2 linked regions of the Pseudovibrio sp. M1P-2-3 genome follow. Each later gene encodes a partner of the first gene's protein in a complex. Links are inferred from orthologs where the notes say so. Each region holds a gene or a part of one and is shown on either strand. Other genes may lie near its edges. The genes, in order: secA and secY.

What was found.
Region 2: the proteins of secA (region 1) and secY are in contact, whole or in part, in a crystal structure (PDB 3DIN), measured with the Thermotoga maritima proteins. The link is inferred for Pseudovibrio sp. M1P-2-3 from one-to-one orthologs. Residues at the interface, in WP_004082002.1 of Thermotoga maritima: Glu261, Ala262, Arg263, Lys300, Ala301, Arg302, Thr303, Ile304, Ile305, Leu323, Tyr324, Asp325, Pro326, Val329, Ser330, Tyr333, Ile336, Lys340, Phe345, Val349, Glu363, Phe364, Tyr374, Ser375, Gly376, Gly377, Glu393, Ile395, Thr482, Ser483; in WP_004081795.1 of Thermotoga maritima: Glu108, Gly109, Glu110, Glu111, Ala236, Glu237, Arg238, Arg239, Ile240, Thr241, Ile242, Gln243, Tyr244, Ala245, Arg246, Arg247, Val248, Thr249, Gly250, Arg251, Arg252, Val253, Tyr254, Gly256, Ala257, Ser258, Thr259, Tyr260, Leu261, Pro262.

The regions. Positions count from the first base shown.
Region 1 is NZ_JARRCW010000001.1:4,340,786-4,348,706, forward strand. The notes cover bases 2,888-6,250. They hold secA (preprotein translocase subunit SecA), read left to right. Parts: upstream 2,888-3,248; coding sequence 3,249-6,050; downstream 6,051-6,250. Other genes in these bases: P6574_RS19145 (peptidylprolyl isomerase), read right to left, coding at 2,888-2,958; P6574_RS22185 (DUF805 domain-containing protein), read right to left, coding at 6,147-6,250. In the rest of the region: P6574_RS19135 (GNAT family N-acetyltransferase), read right to left, coding at 1-785; bifunctional glutamate N-acetyltransferase/amino-acid acetyltransferase ArgJ, read right to left, coding at 766-1,998; more of P6574_RS19145, read right to left, coding at 2,098-2,887; more of P6574_RS22185, read right to left, coding at 6,251-6,389; P6574_RS19155 (L,D-transpeptidase), read right to left, coding at 6,523-7,143; P6574_RS19160 (alpha/beta fold hydrolase), read left to right, coding at 7,455-7,921. UniProt on the Escherichia coli protein: Required for protein export, interacts with the SecYEG preprotein conducting channel.
Region 2 is NZ_JARRCW010000001.1:1,256,439-1,263,944, reverse strand. The notes cover bases 421-3,368. They hold secY (preprotein translocase subunit SecY), read right to left. Parts: upstream 2,593-3,368; coding sequence 1,249-2,592; downstream 421-1,248. Other genes in these bases: rpsE (30S ribosomal protein S5), read right to left, coding at 3,366-3,368; rpmD (50S ribosomal protein L30), read right to left, coding at 3,130-3,324; rplO (50S ribosomal protein L15), read right to left, coding at 2,638-3,108; P6574_RS05720 (adenylate kinase), read right to left, coding at 671-1,252; rpsM (30S ribosomal protein S13), read right to left, coding at 421-484. In the rest of the region: rpsK (30S ribosomal protein S11), read right to left, coding at 1-45; more of rpsM, read right to left, coding at 116-420; more of rpsE, read right to left, coding at 3,369-3,929; rplR (50S ribosomal protein L18), read right to left, coding at 3,971-4,330; rplF (50S ribosomal protein L6), read right to left, coding at 4,342-4,875; rpsH (30S ribosomal protein S8), read right to left, coding at 4,917-5,315; rpsN (30S ribosomal protein S14), read right to left, coding at 5,328-5,633; rplE (50S ribosomal protein L5), read right to left, coding at 5,667-6,224; rplX (50S ribosomal protein L24), read right to left, coding at 6,217-6,534; rplN (50S ribosomal protein L14), read right to left, coding at 6,534-6,902; rpsQ (30S ribosomal protein S17), read right to left, coding at 6,961-7,203; rpmC (50S ribosomal protein L29), read right to left, coding at 7,214-7,414; rplP (50S ribosomal protein L16), read right to left, coding at 7,439-7,506. UniProt on the Escherichia coli protein: The central subunit of the protein translocation channel SecYEG. Consists of two halves formed by TMs 1-5 and 6-10.

The sequences.
Region 1 (7,921 bases):
GCTTCCTTGTAACCAAGGTTAGCGTAAAGCTTCCGTCCTGCCGCATTTGCTTTAACCACCTGTAGCCATGCGAACTGAGCACCTTTTGATGCCCCTGCTTCATGAGCTTTCAACACCAAAGCATGAGCCAAGCCAGACCTTCTATGGTCCGGATGCGTTGCCACATTCATAACTCCTAGCTGGTCCTTATCCAGAACCGCACTTACCACGGCAAGGGGGATATTGTCCGCAGAGACGGCAACAAGACTAATGCTTGGCGCAATAACCGAGCACATAACGGACTTAAGACTGCTCAAAGCCTCTGGAGCAATGAAATCATCCCGCGTTCCACCAACCTGCCGATAGCAATCTACCCATTGGTCAAAAGAAACTTCCTTAATCTGCAAGCCGGAGGGAATTTCAGTTTCACCAAGGGACCAAATAGCCCGCCTGAGTACCAACGTCTCGGAATATCGCGTGTAATGGCGCTGGTCCATTTCACTATCAACATCATCCGGCGTTAAGGGGGTCCACCTGACATTAAAGGGCACATTCAGCCGTTTAAATGTGTGCTGCGCGTAGTCCAGCCGCCCTCCCACATTTTCATTATCACTTTTATCGAAAAAGTTGAGCGAATTAATACGTTTTGAAGGATTGGAAGACGAAATCCGCATCAACCACCCCCCATCAAAATCGGTCTTCGATGATGGAAAACAGTTCAGGTTCGACTGCTCCATACGCAACACTTCATCAAGACTGCATTCAGGCGCAACCGGACCACAGCCATTAAGATCTATAATCGCCATTGATCGCCACATATTCTTTTGTCAAATCACAAGTCCAAACAGATGCGCAGCCATCTCCCAGTCCCAGATCCACGGTCAATAGAATTTCGTCGTTCTTCATGACTTGTGAAGCGGCATCTTCACTGTAATCATCGTCCCGCTCTCCATCTACGGCCACACGGATATCTCCGAACCAGATGGCAAGGCGGTCTCTGTCGGCAGGCTCTCCAGCTTTACCCACGGCCATAACTACGCGGCCCCAGTTCGCATCTTCACCCGCAACCGCTGTTTTCACGAGAGGCGAATTGGCAATAGAAAGTGCAACCTTCTTGGCAGACTCGTTTGAAACCGCCCCTTTCACGTGTACTTCCACAAACTTGGTTGCACCTTCCCCATCCTTGACAATCTGGTGGGACAAGTCCTTCATCATTTCAAACAGTGCCGCCTTGAAATCCTGAAGACGTGGGTCATTTTCGCTCTTCACAGGTTCGTTGCCTGCGGCGCCTGTCGCCGCCAGCAGGACACTATCTGACGTGGAGGTATCACTGTCCACCGTAATGGCATTAAACGAGCCACCAACGCTTTGAGAGAGCAAGGATTGTAAGATAGGAGCGGGTATGGCCGCATCTGTAAACAAGAAACCCAGCATGGTAGCCATATCCGGGGCGATCATACCCGCACCCTTGGCGATGCCGTTGAGAGTGACGGTTGTGTCTCCCAGTTTGACATTCTTTGTTGCAAGTTTTGGATAGGTGTCTGTTGTCATGATGGCTTTTGCCGCAGACATCCAGCTCTTTCCCTCAGCGCGCTCTATGAGCTGATCCATCACGGCTACAAAACGCTCTGCAGGCAGCGGCTCACCAATTACGCCAGTGGACGCCAGATAGATCTCTTTATGGTCAATGCCGGTAGCGTTGCCCAGAATATTTGCAGTGAGTTCAACGGCTGCCCTGCCCTTTTTGCCCGTAAACGCATTGGCATTACCGGAGTTAATCAAAATTGCGCGCACTGTACCCTGAGGCAAGTTTTCCTTGCACCAATCAACTGGAGCACTCGGACACTTGGACTGTGTGAAAACGCCTGCAATGTGGGCTGGCCCATCCAGAAGCATCAACAGGACATCTTCTCGCCCTTGATACTTTACCCCAGCTTCTGCCGTTGCAAATCGCAGTCCCTTGATCTCTGGCAGTTCAGGATAAGACTTTGGAGCTAGGGGTGAAATTGCAGCACTCATGAAAACCCTCCAGAAAGACCGACAAAAAATAAAGGCTTCATCAGGCGTTAGCCAAATGAAGCCCCTATGACAAGTCTTTATTTAAAGGTTCAGCTTTACTTATTTGCTTTCAACAGCTGCCTTGTCGCCCTCAGCGTTTGCAGAGAACACTTCCACTTTGGTGTTCTCTTTCAGCTTTTCGATGTTTTCTTTGAACTTCTGAGCCATGATTTCTTGCGTAAGCTGACCTTCTACCTGTTCAAAGGCAGGAGCAGGCTGCTGACGTTTATCTTCACTCTTAATGATGTGATAACCGAACTGGGTTTTCACAGGCTCTTTTGTATAGGAGCCCGGCTTAAGCCCAAAAGCAGCTTTCTCGAACTCTGGAACCATCTGGCCTTTACCAAAGTAACCTAGTGACCCACCATTTGGACCGCTTGGACCCGTAGACTTTTCTTTGGCCAATTCTTCAAAGTTTGCGCCTTTGTCCAACTGAGCAATGATACCGTTTGCCTCTTCTTCTGAATCAACCAGAATGTGACGTGCAGAAACCTCTTCCGAGCCTGCAAAGTTTTCGAACTTTTTACCGTAAGCGTCTTTCAGCTCGGCCTCAGTAATTGTTCCTTGGATATTTTTCTGGAAATAAGCATTCTGTAGGGCGCGTAGGCGCTCCAAATTCATCGCGCGTTTAAATTCTTCTGTTTTATCCAGACCTTCTTTTTCAGCTTCATTAGCGAAAAGGGTCATCTCAACAAGCACATCAGTGAGCACACCACGCCACTGTGTTGGTGGCACCTGTTGGAGTTGCTGGGCATAATCGCGTGCAGCTAATGCAATGTCAGCTTCAGTAATAGTTACATCACCAACTTTTGCCACGACCGCATTGGGGTCTTTCTCCTGGGCATTTGCGACACCAAGACACAATACAAAAGCGGCAGCAGCAACAGTGCCTTTAAGTGGTCTGGAAAGGGCTAAAGTCATGTTTTTCTCTTTCTCTGGATGCCATCAGAATAATCACTGTAATCAAAAAAGGTTGATCCAATAGCAACGTCACGATGATAAAGCGCAGTTTGCAACGGTTGTTAGCGTTGACAACCACATCCCCCCAACTTATCTGTCAATCGCCCGGTTCTTTTCGCTTACATGCTTAATCCGCTGGGGCAACCGACTGACTCGCTTGGGGTCTGAGGCTGCATAAATCAGAAATATGAAGATTTCTAGGTTGTAGCTGATCGATTGATCTAGCACACCTGACAAAGGAAGGTCCGCATATGGTGGGGCTCGGCGCACTCGCCCGTAAAATTTTTGGTTCTGCGAATGACCGCACGGTTAAGGCTCTCAGACATAAGGTCACGGCTATCAACGCCCTTGAGCCTGAAATGCAAGCGCTTAGCGATGAGCAACTGAAAGCGAAAACCGAAGAATTTCGAAGCCAGCTGGCAGCAGGCGCGAAACTGGATGACCTGCTCATACCAGCTTTTGCAGTAGTGCGAGAAGCATCCCGGCGCGTTCTTGGCCTTAGACAGTATGATGTTCAGCTCATTGGTGGCATGGTTCTTCACGCCGGCCAGATTACCGAAATGCGTACAGGTGAGGGTAAAACCCTTGTGGCCACGGCTCCGGTTTACCTCAACGCCTTGACAGGCAAGGGTGTTCACGTTGTGACAGTGAACGACTACCTTGCCTCTCGTGACGTTGAGTGGATGGGGCAGGTCTACCGCTTCCTTGGTCTGACAACCGGTCTGATTGTTCATGGCATTAGCGATGAAGAGCGTGGAGACGCCTACAAAGCTGACGTAACTTACGGCACCAACAACGAATTCGGCTTCGATTACCTGCGCGACAATATGAAGTATGAGCGCGAATCAATGGTTCAGCGACCGCATCATTTCGCGATTGTGGATGAGGTGGATTCCATTTTGGTCGACGAGGCCCGTACGCCTCTTATCATCTCAGGGCCACTGGAAGATCGTACTGATTTTTACAACACAATCGACACGTTTATTCCAAAGCTTACGGATGAGGATTTCGAGCTGGACGAAAAAGCCCGCTCGGCGACTTTCACCGAACATGGTAACGAAAACCTTGAGAACTTGCTTTCTGATGCAGGGCTTCTCAAAGGCGATTCGCTGTATGATGTAGAGAACGTGTCCACAGTTCACCACCTGCAGCAAGGTTTGAAAGCCCATAAGCTTTTCCAGCGGGATCGTGATTACATCGTTCGCAATGATGAAGTTATTATTATTGACGAATTCACCGGTCGTATGATGCCCGGTCGCCGCTTCTCTGAAGGTCTACACCAAGCGCTAGAAGCCAAAGAGAAAGTTGCGATCCAGCCAGAAAATCAGACGCTAGCCTCCATCACCTTCCAGAACTACTTCCGCATGTACGATAAGCTAGCCGGTATGACCGGTACAGCCATGACGGAAGCCGAAGAGTTCATGGACATCTATGGCTTGGAAGTGATCGATATTCCGACGAACAAGCCTATCAAGCGTGTTGATGAGGACGATGAGGTCTACCGGACTGTTGATGAAAAGTTCAACGCTATTTTGCATCTTATTGATGAATGCCGCGAGCGAGAACAACCTATTCTGGTTGGTACCACATCTATCGAAAAGTCGGAGATTCTGGCCCAGCAACTTCAAAAGCATGGCTATAAGCAAGCGGACCTTTCTGACGCCAATGCCTTTGCTGCGCTTTATGCTGACCGCGAAACTTCCAAGAACGCAAAAATCTTTGCCGTTCTGAACGCCCGTTACCACGAGCAGGAAGCTCAGATTATTTCTCAGGCCGGCATTCCAGGGGCCGTCACCATCGCGACCAACATGGCTGGGCGTGGTACGGATATCCAGTTGGGCGGTAACCTTGAGATGCGCATTGCCGCCGAGCTTGGTGATATGCCTGAAGGTGCTGAGCGTACAGAAAAAGAAGAAGCAATCGGCAAAGAGTTCGAAGTTCTCAAAGAACGCGCACTAGCCGCTGGTGGCCTCTACGTTGTCGCAACAGAGCGCCATGAAAGTCGCCGGATTGACAACCAGCTGCGGGGCCGTTCCGGTCGTCAGGGAGATCCCGGTCACTCCAAGTTCTTCCTGTCTCTCCAGGATGACCTGATGCGCATTTTTGGATCAGACCGCATGGACTCCATGCTGCAGAAGCTGGGATTAAAAGACGGAGAAGCTATCATCCATCCTTGGATCAACAAGGCATTGATGAAGGCGCAGCAAAAGGTTGAAGCTCGCAACTTCGACATTCGTAAAAACCTGCTAAAGTTCGACGATGTTATGAACGATCAGCGTAAGGTTGTTTTCGAGCAGCGTCTTGAAATGATGGATGACACCGTTGTGGCTGAAGCTGTAGCGGAAATGCGAGAAGAAACCGTAGAAGGTCTCGTTGCACTCCACATTCCAGAAAAGGCATATCCTGAGCAGTGGAATACAGAAGGCCTTCAGAAAGAAGTCGAAGAAAAGCTTGCTCTGCAGTTGCCAGTTGTTGACTGGGCCAACGAGGAAGGTATTGCCGACGAAGAGGTGGAATCCCGCATTAAACGCGCCGCCGCTGAAGCAATGGCTGCAAAAACCGCCAACTATGGTGCAGATGTGATGCGCCAGATCGAAAAAGCGGTCCTGTTGCGAAGCATTGACAACTTATGGCGCGAGCATCTGGCTAATCTGGATCATCTGCGCGCCGTTGTTGGCCTCCGCGGCTACGCGCAGCGTGATCCATTGCAAGAGTATAAGACAGAGTCCTTCTCTCTCTTTGAATCCATGCTGGCAAACCTTCGCGAAACCACCACAACACAATTGATGCATGTGGAGTTAATGCAGCAGCAGCCCCCGGAGCTTCCAACGAACGCTGAATTGCCGGAAATGCACGGCCATCACGTGGACGCAACTACCGGTGAAGACGAGTTCGCGCTTGCTGATCGCCAGTTGGCACAAATTCGAGCGGAGCAGGCACCAAATGGCCGCAACCCTCAAGACCCTGAAACATGGGGCAAGGTGGGACGCAACGAGCCATGTCCGTGCGGCTCGGGTAAGAAGTTCAAACACTGCCACGGCAGCTTGGTATAACAAGACTCAAAAAGGCCGGTTTTCCGGCCTTTTTATTTGCTTCCTATAATATGCGTCATGACTTTTTCAAATCATCAAACTTGTATTCTTAAGGCGTTAAGATTGCAGTATTTCTCTTGGATCAGCCCCAAAGTTATTTAAACCTTTACTGCCCGGTACAAATAGAATTGCTAGACTAAATATCCAACCTATATACGAAATAAGGGATACAAGAACAAACCAACCAGAGAAATTAAAAACACGAATCCTTTGTGTCTGGATTGCAGTACCTGCAACAATAAAGAGACCTACGACAGGGGTAAGAAGTACCAAGGCAAGAGAGCGTAGGACGTAGCTCATACGATTGCGCCTACTGGGAAAACGAAAACAATAAAAATGGTCGTAAAGTCATACTCTGGGTAATGTTCTATTTTAGTGCATAAAAAAGGCCGCCTGTTTTCTCAACGGCGGCCTTTTGTAGAAAAGGCGGTGGTTATCCCTGCTCGATCACCACTTTCGTACCAATATCCACTTGCTCATAAAGATGCTCAACATCGCTATTCAACATTCTGAAACAGCCGGAAGACACAGCCTTACCGATTGACCAAGCCTCATTTGTTCCATGAATGCGGTAGATGGTAGATCCCAGATACAATGCACGCGCACCCAGAGGGTTTTCAGGTCCACCCTTCATATATGAAGGAAGCTTACGCCCCTTTGCGGCCTCACGGCGGCGCATTTCTGGTGGCGGTGTCCAACCCGGCCATTTAGCTTTGCGGGTCACTTTCTCATTGCCCGACCAACGGAACCCATCACGGCCCACGCCAATTCCATAGCGCATAGCCTTGCCCTTGGATTGTACGTGATACAAGTATCGGCCCTTTGTATCAACGATGATTGTGCCCGGCTCTTCATCGGTACGATAACGTACAAGTTTGCGCTTATATTTACGCTTAACCGAAGCTTCCATGAACCGCGGATCTTCACGGTATACGATCCACTTGCTTTGCTGCGGATCCCAATATTGCCCTGCCTCACTTGAAATCGGCATGACAAAAAAGGAGCTGACAGTAAGCAGCAGTGTTAAAATAAATATCCGAATCCCCGACAACATTTTTCCCCCAACGAAAAATCGAATTCACGCTTTACTGTGAAATACTATATGTCCTACGCTTGAGAACACGGCTCAAGCCATGAAAATTCTTCGTGATTGTTCATAGAACAATCCCGCCTGCTCAAGTATGCTTGTTTTAGTCTGGCAAATGTACAAGTTACGGCGCGTCAGTAAACTGCTTTCATATGCAGTCTCTACGATTTTTGAGTGTAAATGAAACTATCAACAACTTATCAATAGAATTTACCATGAGATTACGCAAAGACATCTAAGTATTCAAATTTAATAAAAAACAATGTTTTGGAGGCACTATGGACGAGATCATTTCCACCCAGACATCCTGTCTGCCCTATTCAAAAGCTGGTAATGGCAAAAAAGCGCCAGCTATTTTTATTCATGGCTTCGGGTCGGATGCAACTTCTTGGAGACCACTCCAAACAACATTGGAAGCCAAGCGAGAAACAATTGCCTTTGACCTGCCCGGCCATGGGCGCGCCCTCAACTGGCCCGAGATTGGAAGCCCGGGCAGCGCCGCCAAGTCCGTTGCTAGCTCCCTGAAAGCACTCAACTTGCACCGCGTCCATCTGGTTGGGCACTCCATGGGGGGAGCTATTGCTTGTTTGATTGCCATGAGAAGCCCTGAAATTGTGGCGAGCCTCACTCTTATTGGTCCCGGGGGATTTGGTGAAGAGATTAACGGTGCGGTTCTTCAGCAATACGCAGCTTCCAAAACTGCAGAAGCACAAGACGAAGTGCTTCATCACTTCTTTGGAAAGGG
Region 2 (7,506 bases), 3.1 Mb from region 1 along the record:
ATTCTTCCGTTCGCGACGACGCACACGCGTCGATTCTTTAGCCATAGTATGTCCTATCTATGATATCCACACCGCCGTAATTCCCGGCGGCTCCACCCAGCAATTGCCAGAAGGATTATTTCTTCTTACCGGCAATAGCCTTCGCAGGACCCTTACGGGTGCGTGCGTTGGTATGCGTACGTTGACCACGAACCGGCAGACCACGACGGTGGCGCAGGCCACGGTAGCAACCAAGGTCCATGAGACGTTTAATGTTCATTGCAGTTTCACGGCGCAGGTCACCTTCAACGAGGTGATCAGCATCGATTGCTTCACGGATCTGCAGAACTTCCTGATCAGACAGTTCGTTAACCCGGCGCTGCTCAGCAATACCCACTTTTTCAGTGATTTGCTTAGCAAACTTAGGGCCGATACCGTGAATGTACTGCAGCGCGATGACTACGCGCTTGTTCGTCGGAATATTGACGCCAGCAATACGGGCCACTTTGTTTCTCCTTAATCGAGGGCACAACACCATGCCCTCTCCCATTTCTGTTATGCTTTTATAGGCATAAACAGCAAAAAGACTAGCCTCGGTTTCCCAAGGAAAAACCGGCGCTAATCGAAAATGGTGTCGATATGCGCCGGCATATACTTTATTTTGCCTAAAGGTGCAAGACTTGTGGCACGTTTATGCCAAGCTTCCAGCCTTTAGAACTGCATCAATACTAGATGCAACTTTTTCAACGGAAGCCATTCCGTCAACCGCCTTCAAGGCACCCTTCTCACTATAATAGTGAATAAGTGGTGCTGTCTGCTCGTTATACACCGCCAAACGCTTCTTGAGCGCCTCAGCGTTGTCATCAGAACGAACTTCAGAGCTTTCGCGTGCCCGCTTCTCGATACGATCGAGAAGTTTGCCTTCATCCACATCAAGCTGGATTACTGCATCCAACTTCATGTTCTTGGAAAAAAGAAGCGCCTCTAAAGAATCAGCTTGTGCAATGGTTCTTGGAAATCCATCCAGAATAAACCCATTTGCGCAGTCTGGTTGCTCAATACGGTCTGCAATGAGTGAAACAATCAACTCGTCAGAGACGAGCTCGCCATTCTCAAGTACAGACTTGACCTGAAGCCCCACCTCAGTTTCCGCAGCTACAGCCGCACGAAGCATTTCACCGGTTGATAGCTGTTTAATGCCATAGTTTTCAACCAGCAGACTTGCCTGTGTGCCTTTACCGGCCCCCGGAGGTCCGAGAAGTATCAGTCTCATTTACGCTTCCCCCTCAGTTTCGTTTTCTTAACCAGCCCTTCGTATTGATGGGCCAGCAGGTGTCCTTGGATCTGGGACACAGTATCCATTGTGACACTAACAACGATCAACAGGGAAGTACCGCCAAAGTAGAAGGGTACGCCTGTTGCAGAAATGAGGAATTCAGGTAGTAGACAGATTAACGTGATGTAAATCGCGCCTACGACTGTAATTCTCGTCAGGACATGATCAATATATTGAGCAGTTCGCTCACCAGGACGAATACCTGGAATGAACCCACCCTGCTTCTTCAGGTTATCTGCTGTATCTGCAGGATTGAAAACAATCGCTGTGTAGAAAAAGCAGAAGAACACAATCAGGGCTGCATAAATAAGCATATATGCAGGCTGACCATGACCTAACCATGCAGTGATGGTTGTCAGCCATTCTGTGCCTGTTCCTGTTGCCTCACCAGTTTGAAAACTGGAAATGGTGGCTGGAACCAAGAGCAAAGAGGATGCAAAGATTGGTGGGATAACACCTGCTGTGTTCAGTTTCAAAGGCAGGAACGAAGTATTACCTTCGAACATGCGATTTCCCTGTTGCCGACGCGGGTATTTAATGAGCAAACGACGCTGCGCACGCTCCATAAATACAATGACGGCAATGACAGCAACAGACAGAAGAATCAACATCAAGATGATCGGAGTTGCCAGTGCACCCTGCCGACCCAATTCAAGTGTTGAAACCACCGCTGACGGTAGCCCCGCAACGATACCCGCGAAGATAATCAGAGAAATACCGTTCCCGATACCGCGAGAGGTGATCTGCTCACCAAGCCACATCAAGAACATAGTACCGCCGACCAACGTGATAACAGTCGCAACGCGGAAGAACATACCCGGATCTTCTACGATATTACCGGCAGATTCCAGCCCGACAGCAATACCGTAGGCCTGAAACATTGCCAATATCACCGTACCATACCGCGTATATTGGTTGATTTTCTTTCGCCCCTGCTCTCCTTCCTTCTTTAATTGCTCCAAGGATGGAACAACAGAAGTCATCAACTGAATGATAATCGATGCGGAGATGTAGGGCATAATGCCCAGGGCGAAAATTGCCATACGTTCCACGGCGCCGCCGGAGAACATATTAAAGAGTCCGACAATGCCGGACTGGGCACTTCCAAATGCTTGAGCCAACGCGTCGGCATTAATGCCTGGCAGAGGAATGTATGTACCGAACCGATACACCAAAAGCGCACCCAGTGTAAACCAGATCCGCTTTTTGAGTTCATCTGCCTTCGCGAAGGCGGAAAAATTTAGATTTGATGCAAGTTGCTCGGCAGCAGAAGCCATTCCGCGCTCCGGTCAGTATGAAAACACCAAAAAAAAGAGCTAGGCCTATTCGGCCTTAGCTCCCTTGATAACGACTTTGCCGCCAGCTTTTTCAACTGCTTCAACAGCAGTTTTAGAAGCACCAGCAATTTCGAAAGTTACAGCTACTTTAAGCTCACCGTCTGAAAGAAGACGAACGCCGTCTCTCACACGCTTTACAATACCAGCTGCCTTCAATGATTCAACTGTAACAGGCGCAGAAGCATCAAGCTTACCAGCGTCAATTGCAGTTTGAATACGGCCCAAAGACACAATATTCAGGTCTTTAGCAAAGATGTTTGTGAAGCCGCGCTTTGGCAGACGACGATGCAATGGCATCTGACCGCCTTCAAAACCCTTAATGGCTACACCAGAACGGGACTTCTGACCTTTGACACCACGGCCACCGGTCTTACCCTTACCCGAACCAATACCGCGACCAACGCGAGTACGGCTCGGTGAAGCACCAGGATTGTCCTGGAGTTCATTGAGTTTCATTGTCTAATCTCCCGGCTCTCGTTACGCTTCTTCCACGACGCGAACCAGATGCTTGACCTTACGGATCATGCCGCGCACTTCAGGAGTATCCTTCAAAGTGCGGGTACGATGCATCTTGTTCAAGCCCAGGCCGATCAGTGTTGCACGCTGATCTGCTGGACGACGCAGTGGGCTGCCGATCTGTTCGACCGTTACGGTCTTTTCAGTAGTCGCCATGACACTAACCCTTGTTCAATCTAGTAAGCAAAAACCGAAGCTTACGCTTCAGCTTGTGCTACTGCCGCATCATCCTTGTCACGACGACGAGCCTGCAAAGTAGAAACCTTGAGGCCACGACGTGCAGCAACTGAACGTGGGCTATCTTCTTTTTTCAGAGCATCAAACGTCGCACGAACCATGTTGTACGGGTTAGATGTACCGAGAGATTTAGAAACAACATCCTGTACGCCAAGTGTTTCGAACACTGCACGCATAGGACCACCAGCGATGATACCAGTACCGGCAGGAGCTGCACGCAAGATTACCTTGCCTGCGCCGTGACGGCCTTCTACATCGTGATGAAGTGTACGGCCTTCGCGCAATGGCACACGAATCATCGTGCGCTTTGCAGCTTCAGTTGCCTTACGAATTGCTTCAGGCACTTCGCGGGCTTTACCATGACCAAAACCAACGCGGCCTTTCTGGTCACCAACTACAACAAGTGCAGCAAAGCCAAAGCGACGACCGCCTTTTACTACTTTTGCGACGCGGTTGATGTGAACGAGCTTATCGACAAATTCACTGTCGCGCTCATCACGATCCCGGTTATCCTGTCTCGCCATATTTTCGTCTTCCGTTTTCTAAAAGCACCCAAAGGCGCCGATCAGAATTCCAGTCCGCCTTCACGAGCAGCATCTGCCAAAGCCTTAACACGGCCATGGAACAGGTATCCACCACGATCAAACACAACTTGCTTAACACCAGCAGCCAGAGCGCGTTCTGCAACCAGCTTACCGATTACTTCGGCAGCGGCTTTGTCAGCGCCAGTCTTGAGAGTGCTCTTTACATCCGCTTCGATTGAAGATGCTGCAACAAGGGTTACACCCTTAGTGTCATCGATAATCTGAGCATAGATTTGCTTGGAAGAGCGGAAAACAGACAACCGTAGACGTCCATTCGCTACTTTTTTTACCGAGCGACGTACGCGAGCGCGACGACGTTCGAAAGAATTTCCATTCGCCATGGTCGTATCCGTTACTTCTTCTTGCCTTCCTTACGAACGATAAATTCGTCCGCATACCGCACGCCTTTGCCTTTATAAGGCTCAGGTGGACGGAATTCGCGAATATTCGCTGCAACCTGTCCAATGAGCTGCTTATCGATGCCGCTGATTTCAATTTCAGTCGGCTTCGGGCACTTGATTTCCACACCTTCAGGGATGTCAAATTTGACATCATGGGAAAAACCAAGGGCTAGATTCAGAGTTTTACCCTGAACTTGCGCACGGTAACCAACACCAGTAATCGCGAGCTTCTTTTGGAAGCCTTCGGATACACCAGTAATAAGGTTAGCGACCATAGTACGGCACATACCCCACATTGAACGAGCAGTTTTGCTCTCGTTGCGAGGAGTTACCTGAATACCTGCATCTGTCATCTCGACGAGAACGAGGTCATGAGCCACGAAGGAAAGCGTTCCCTTCGGGCCCTTGACTTCTACGTTCTGGCCGTTGATCGATGCCGTTACCCCGCTAAGCACGGGGACTGGCTTTTTGCCAATACGAGACATAGGATCAACCTGTCAGTTTGTATTAGTAGAACATTGCCGCATCAGAAGACGCGGCAAAGAACCTCACCACCCACATTTTTTTCGCGGGCTTCATGATCTGCCATCACACCTTGAGGTGTGGACAGAATAGAAATGCCCAGGCCATTGGCCACATGTGGAATGTTTTTCACTGAAGAATAAACACGACGGCCAGGCTTAGATACGCGCTCAATCGTGCGAATCACTGGCTCATTGTCAAAATACTTCAGCTCAATTTCGAGCTCGGACTTACCACCGTCAAATGCGGTAGTAGAGTAGCCACGGATATAACCTTCCGCAGCTAAAACGTCCAAGATGTTTGCGCGCAATTTTGACGCAGGGGTGGATACCCGTGCTTTGCCACGCAAGTGCGCATTACGAATGCGCGTGATCATATCCCCGACTGGATCGGAAATCGACATAGCAGTAACTCCTTACCAGCTCGACTTCACGAGACCCGGGATCTTGCCCAGGGAACCCAACTCACGAAGCGCAATACGCGACATCTTAAGTTTGCGATAATAACCGCGTGGGCGACCTGTGACTTCACACCGGTTGCGTACCCGTGTAGGCGCGGAATTGCGCGGCAGCTTTGCAAGCTTAAGCCGGGCATTAAACCGCTCCTCCAGGGACAGGCTCTCGTCCTTGGCCATCGCCTTCAGGGCAGCGCGCTTTGAAGCGTACTTGCTTACAAGACGCTCACGCCGCTTATTTTTTTCGACCGCGCTTTTCTTCGCCATCGTCTGTCCTCGTTCCTTTCCCGTATACCGCTTTTATTTGCGGAACGGGAAGTTGAACGCGCGCAGTAATTCACGCGCTTCGTCATCGGTTTTCGCAGTGGTGCAGACCACAACATCCATACCCCACATTTGATCTACTTTATCGTAGTCAATTTCAGGGAAAACGATGTGTTCTTTAAGACCCATTGCATAATTACCACGCCCGTCGAAACTTTTTGGGTTCAGACCACGGAAGTCACGAACACGCGGAAGCGCGATTGTAACCAAACGGTCCAAGAACTCAAACATTTTCGCACGACGGAGGGTAACTTTCGCACCCAGCGGCATGTCTTCACGAACCTTAAAGGTCGCGATAGATTTCTTAGCACGGGTAATAACCGCCTTTTGACCAGCAATCAAGCTAAGATCTTCAGAAGCGATCCGAGCTTTCTTGCTGTCGCCGACAGCTTCACCAACACCCATGTTCAAAACTACCTTCTCTATCGAAGGAATTTCCATAGGGTTTGCGTAGTTGAATTTCTCCTGCAGCTGGGCACGCACTACTTCATCGTAGTGCGCTTTCAGCTTGGGAGTGTAAGTAGCGTCAGCCATCAATCACGTCTCCCGAACGTTTGGCGACACGCTGAGTGACGCCATCTTCGTTGGTCGTGAAACCGACGCGGGTCGGCTTGCCATCCTTAGGATCAGCAATGGCAATATTGGAAAGCTGAATAGGAGCTTCCTTTGTGATGATACCGCCCTCGCTCTGCTGGGTCTGGCGCTGGTGCTTGCGCACCAAGTTAACGCCACGCACGACAGCGCGATTCTCGGACGGAAGCATCTGGATCACTTCCCCAGTCTTCCCTTTGTCACGACCGGCAATTACGACGACTTTGTCGCCCTTTTTGATCTTCGCGGGCATCAGAGCACCTCCGGCGCAAGCGAAATGATCTTCATGTGATTCTTAGCACGCAGTTCGCGAGGAACTGGGCCAAAAATACGTGTTCCGATCGGTTCTTTGTTATTGTTGATCAGTACGGCCGCATTGCGGTCGAAACGGATCACACTGCCATCGGCGCGGCGGACATCTTTTGCCGTGCGCACGACGACTGCTTTCATCACGTCGCCCTTTTTCACACGGCCCCGTGGGATAGCTTCTTTTACAGACACCACAATGATGTCTCCAACGCCAGCATACTTCCGCTTGGAACCGCCGAGCACCTTGATGCACATTACACGACGCGCACCGGAGTTATCCGCCACGTCGAGGTTTGTTTGCATCTGAATCATGACTCGTCGCCTTGTTCTTTTCTCAGCGCCTCTAAATTAAAAGCACCGGATGCGTTCATTAGCTTGTTGCTTCGTTAGAAACAACAGTCCAATTCTTATTCTTAGAAATTGGTGCACACTCTTCGATAGAGACAGTGTCACCAACCTTGTAAGAATTGTTTTCATCATGTGCACGATACTTTTTCGTACGGCGCACAGTTTTCTTCAGCAACGGGTGGGTAAAGCGACGCTCTACCTTAACCGTTACCGTCTTATCATTCGCATCGCTCACGACGATACCCTGCAATATACGCTTTGGCATCCTCGACTCCTTATGCGTTAATAGACGTGCGCTTTTCGCGCATGATGGTTTGGATCTGCGCAATGTCACGACGAACTTCGCGGACACGTGCAGTATTTTCGAGCTGACCTGTTGCCTTCTGAAAGCGCAAGTTGAACTGCTCTTTCTTCAGAGCTGAAAGATCGTCTTTCAACTGATCTTCAGTCTTTGCTCTTACGTCGCTAGCCTTCATGGCCTTAACCTCTCAACTGTCCGATCACTCGCCGATGCGCTGGACAAACCGGCACTTGATCGGGAGTTTGGCAGCAGCCAGACGGAATGCTT